2 regions of the Rahnella perminowiae genome follow, and region 1 is predicted to be linked to the other one. Evidence: riboswitches for the same ligand, from Rfam matches in the RefSeq annotation. Region 1 holds a riboswitch; the other holds the start of a gene.
The links. Region 1 has a riboswitch for thiamine pyrophosphate ahead of thiM (hydroxyethylthiazole kinase). Riboswitches for the same ligand answer to the same signal wherever they lie in the genome.

Region 1 (2,203 bases):
GCTCCGCCACCGCTTCCACAATCTGGCTGTTTGCCAGCATGCCAATTTTGGTACTGTCGATCCGCACATCGCTCAGTACGGAATCAAGCTGTGCTGAAACAAACCCTGGCTCAATGTTATAGACCGACTGCACACCACGGGTATTTTGGGCTACCAGCGCGGTGATCACACTGGTACCGTACGCGCCAAGCGCCGAAAAGGTTTTTAAATCCGCCTGGATCCCTGCCCCGCCACTCGGATCAGTGCCTGCAATCGTCAGTGCATTAATACGTTTCATTGTCTGCCTCGCCGTTCAGCCATTCTTCGCCCATTAAATACAGATTATCGAGGAATTCAGGCGTGAAACTGCCCGGCCCTTTCACGGCCATACAGGCGCGTTCGCCCGCGCAGGACATCACCCGGCAGGCGGCGGCCACGTTATCCAGACGATCGCCCGGCAAAGCCGCAAAGGCGGCTACTACTGCGGATAGTGCGCATCCTGTTCCCACCACTCGGGTCATCATCGGGTGCCCGCCAGCCACAGCCCAACTGCGCTGGCCGTCGGTGACATAATCGGTTTCACCGGTGACAGCCACGACTGCGCCGGTCTCACGCGCCAGTTGCTGTGCGGCAGGTAAAGCAGAAAAGGAATCATCGCCGCTGTCAACGCCGCGCCCGGACGCACTGACGCCGCTGAGGGCCAGGATTTCGGAGGCATTGCCGCGGATTGCTGCGGGTTTAAGTGTGATGAGTTCACGACAGAATTCTGTACGCCAGTTCAGGCCGCCGACGGCAACCGGATCCAGCACCCAGGGCTTTCCGGCCTGACTGCCTGCCTGAATGGCTGCCAGCATTGCCTGCGCATGGGGATGTGTCAGCGTACCGACATTGACCAGCAGGGCATCGGCGATGGCACTAAATTGTGCCGCTTCGGCGGGATCAACCACCATCGCAGGAGACGCGCCCAGCGCCAGCAGGACGTTGGCGGTAAAAGATTGCACCACGTCATTGGTCAGGCAGTGAACCAGCGGCGCAGCAAAGCGAAGTTGTTTCAGAGAAGTGGCGGCTAAAGCGCCGGGAATGTAGGTAGGTCGGGTATTCATAAGTCTCCCTACCGGCGCTCAAGAAGGCGGTATCAGGAGAGATACCTGACTTCCCTACGCTGGCATAATCCAGATCAGGTAATACGGGTAAAATCTCAGCCCTGCTTTGCAGCGGGCACCCCGAGTCAAGGGAGCATTATTGGCGGCGGAGGTCAGAAGATCAATCAGCAAATGCGTTAAAAAAACAATCAGTGAAGCTTATTGAACTCATTCCGCTTCACTGGCAGTATCTGGGCACAGACCTGAATAACATACGTTGATGAAAAATTTCCTCAGGAGTCAATGCTTGCCCTCAACAATGACTGTACGCCCTTATCAAGAAGCAGACCGCCCGTTTTTACGTACGCTCTATCTGGCCTCGCGCAAGCACACCTGGACATGGCTGGAAGACGATTTTCAGCTGGAAGATTTTGACCGGGCAGTGCTCGGCGAGACAATACTGGTCGCAGAACGTGACGGACATTTACTGGGATTCGCCTCAATTTTCACTCAGGAAAATTTTTTGCATAACCTGTTTGTTGATCCGCAGTATCAGGGAACCGGTGCAGGTTCGGCATTGCTTCACGCTGCTGAAGAAACCTTTACCCGTCAGGGATCGCTGAAATGTTTAGCCAAGAGTAAAAATGCCGTCGCTTTTTATCTGTCAAAAGGCTGGACCATCATCTCTGCGGGGGACAGCCCAAAAGGTGAATACTATTTATTTCATTCACCAAAGAAATAATTGAGAAGAAAATGATTACCCCGAAAAACCTTATTTTCACGGTTCTGACGAATATCATTTTTTCTTTGTCGTTAAGAGGTTAAATTCCGCAGCAGTGCTATACATACGATGGCTTCCTTAAAAATTTCGAGGGTATGAATGAAAACAATTAAACTGATGCAGATTGCTGCAGTGACCGGTGCGCTGTTCCTGGCCGGTTGTACCAGCCATATTACCCAGACAGAAAAATACTCCGGTTTTTTAGGTGATTATTCCGGTCTGAAGGAAGTCAAAACTGCATCAGGTAATCCGGTGCTGCGCTGGATAGATCCTGCTTTCAAAAAAGCCAATTATTCTTATATCAAATACGAACCGATTAAATTCTACCCGGAACCGCAGCCAACGGAACAAATCGACAAAG
Region 2 (2,203 bases), on a different contig from region 1:
TCTTTATCGCTCACGGAGTCAACCATGCTAAATCGTCTGGAAAGACTGACCCAACGCGTTGGTGGCAATAATGCGTTAGTGGATCAATGGCTGCACGCACGCAAAGAGCTGCTGGTTTCGTACTGCACTTTGGTCGGCCTCAAGCCCAATAAAGAAAAACATACCCCTCTCAATGAAAAAGCGCTGGATAACTTTTGCCATAACCTGGTGGACTATCTGTCTGCCGGTCATTTCCATCTGTATCAGCGGATCATTGATGAAGTTGAAGGTGCGAATAGCCCGATAAAATTGCAGGCTGCAAAAATCTATCCTGCACTGGAACTGAATACTGAAACTATCATGGCTTTCCATGATAGTTACACTGAAAATGATATTGATGATGACAATGCTTTCGCATTTCATTATGCATTATCCGATATAGGTGAAGCGTTAGATGCGCGTTTTCAGCTGGAAGATCAATTAATTATTCTCGCTTTTGATCGCAGCAGTCAGGCAGTAAAGCCACCTGAAAATGAAGAACATCTCGCCAGACCGGTTTAAGACTTTGCCCTACTAAAATCCGGCTAAGATTTGTGATTTTAGTAATAGTTTTAGTTGTAGTTTCAAAAAACGCCTCCTATATTGAGGCTTCTTGTCGGAGTGCCTAGCGCATAATTTTCTCGCGAAGATTACGCCAGGCTGAGACCGTTAATTCGGGATCCGCGGAACCTGATCGGGTTAGTACCCGCGAAGGGAACAAGAGTAATGTTATGCGTTCAGCGTAATCTGGCATCTGCCTGCATCAGGCCGCCTGCGCTCCATCGCCCATTTTTACTCCTGCCGTAAACCTCCAGACAAGCAATTTTCCATCACGTTTTTGCCACGTTTTTACTACGCAAAACAACACAAGGAATTTGCTATGTCGAGTACTCAAAAAAATGTTGTTTCTACAAAGACACCTTCAAACCGCCGTGAACAACGGGCGCAGGCGCAGTCGTTTATCGACAGTCTGCAGGGTGAAGCTTTTCCCAATTCCCGCCGTATTTATCTTGAAGCTGACCGCCATGATATCCGCGTACCGATGCGTGAAATCCAGCTCAGCCCGACGCTGGTCGGCGGCGGCAAAGACAATCCACAATTCGAAGAAAATGAAGCGATTCCTGTTTATGACACCGCCGGGCCTTACGGCGATCCGTCGGCAGTTATCGACGTGCATACCGGCCTGGAAAAATTACGCGCCCGCTGGATAAACGCGCGGGCGGACACGGAGGAACTCCCGCAGGTCAGTTCCGGTTTTACCCAGCAGCGACTGGCGGATGAAGGGCTGGACCACCTCCGCTTCGAACACCTGCCCCGCCCGCGCAAAGCCATTGCGGGTAAAAATGTCACACAACTGCATTACGCCCGCAAAGGCATCATCACGCCTGAGATGGAATTTATCGCCGTTCGCGAAAATATGGGGCGTGAACGGATCCGCGGTGACGTTCTGCGTCAGCAACATCCCGGCGAAAGCTTTGGTGCGCATCTGCCCGCCAATATCACCGCAGAGTTTGTAAGACAGGAAGTCGCTGCCGGTCGCGCGATTATTCCCGCCAATATTAACCATCCTGAATCAGAGCCGATGATCATCGGACGCAATTTCCTGGTGAAAGTGAACGCCAACATCGGCAACTCGGCGGTGACGTCTTCTATCGAAGAAGAAGTCGAGAAACTGGTATGGTCGACACGCTGGGGCGCGGATACCGTGATGGATCTCTCCACCGGCCGTTATATACATGAAACCCGTGAGTGGATCCTGCGTAACAGTCCGGTACCTATTGGTACCGTGCCGATTTATCAGGCACTGGAAAAAGTCAACGGCGTGGCCGAAGACCTGAACTGGGAAATGTTTCGCGATACGTTGCTGGAACAGGCCGAACAAGGTGTCGATTACTTCACCATACACGCCGGGGTATTGCTGCGTTACGTGCCGATGACCGCCAAACGCCTGACCGGGATTGTGTCCCGCGGCGGTTCGATCATGGCGAAATGGTGCCTTTCACATCATCAAGAAAGTTTCCTGTATGAGCATTTCCGCGAAATTTGCGAAATCTGTGCCGCCTATGATGTCTCGCTGTCACTGGGCGACGGCCTGCGGCCTGGCTCCATTCAGGATGCCAACGACGAAGCGCAATTTGCCGAATTACGTACATTAGGTGAACTGACCAAAATCGCCTGGGAATAT

Region 2: linked by a shared signal. The riboswitch ahead of thiC (phosphomethylpyrimidine synthase ThiC) and the one ahead of thiM (hydroxyethylthiazole kinase) in region 1 are both predicted to bind thiamine pyrophosphate.

What each region holds. Positions count from the first base shown of each region.
Region 1 is NZ_JAFMOT010000181.1:89,527-91,729, reverse strand. Features, by position in the region: gene thiD (bifunctional hydroxymethylpyrimidine kinase/phosphomethylpyrimidine kinase) at 1-277, opposite strand, end outside; gene thiM (hydroxyethylthiazole kinase) at 264-1,082, opposite strand; TPP riboswitch at 1,117-1,215, opposite strand; gene J1781_RS16275 (GNAT family N-acetyltransferase) at 1,381-1,803, shown strand; gene J1781_RS16270 (DUF3313 domain-containing protein) at 1,942-2,203, shown strand, end outside.
Region 2 is NZ_JAFMOT010000145.1:8,084-10,286, forward strand. Features, by position in the region: gene rsd (sigma D regulator) at 25-540, shown strand; TPP riboswitch at 626-752, shown strand; gene thiC (phosphomethylpyrimidine synthase ThiC) at 899-2,203, shown strand, end outside.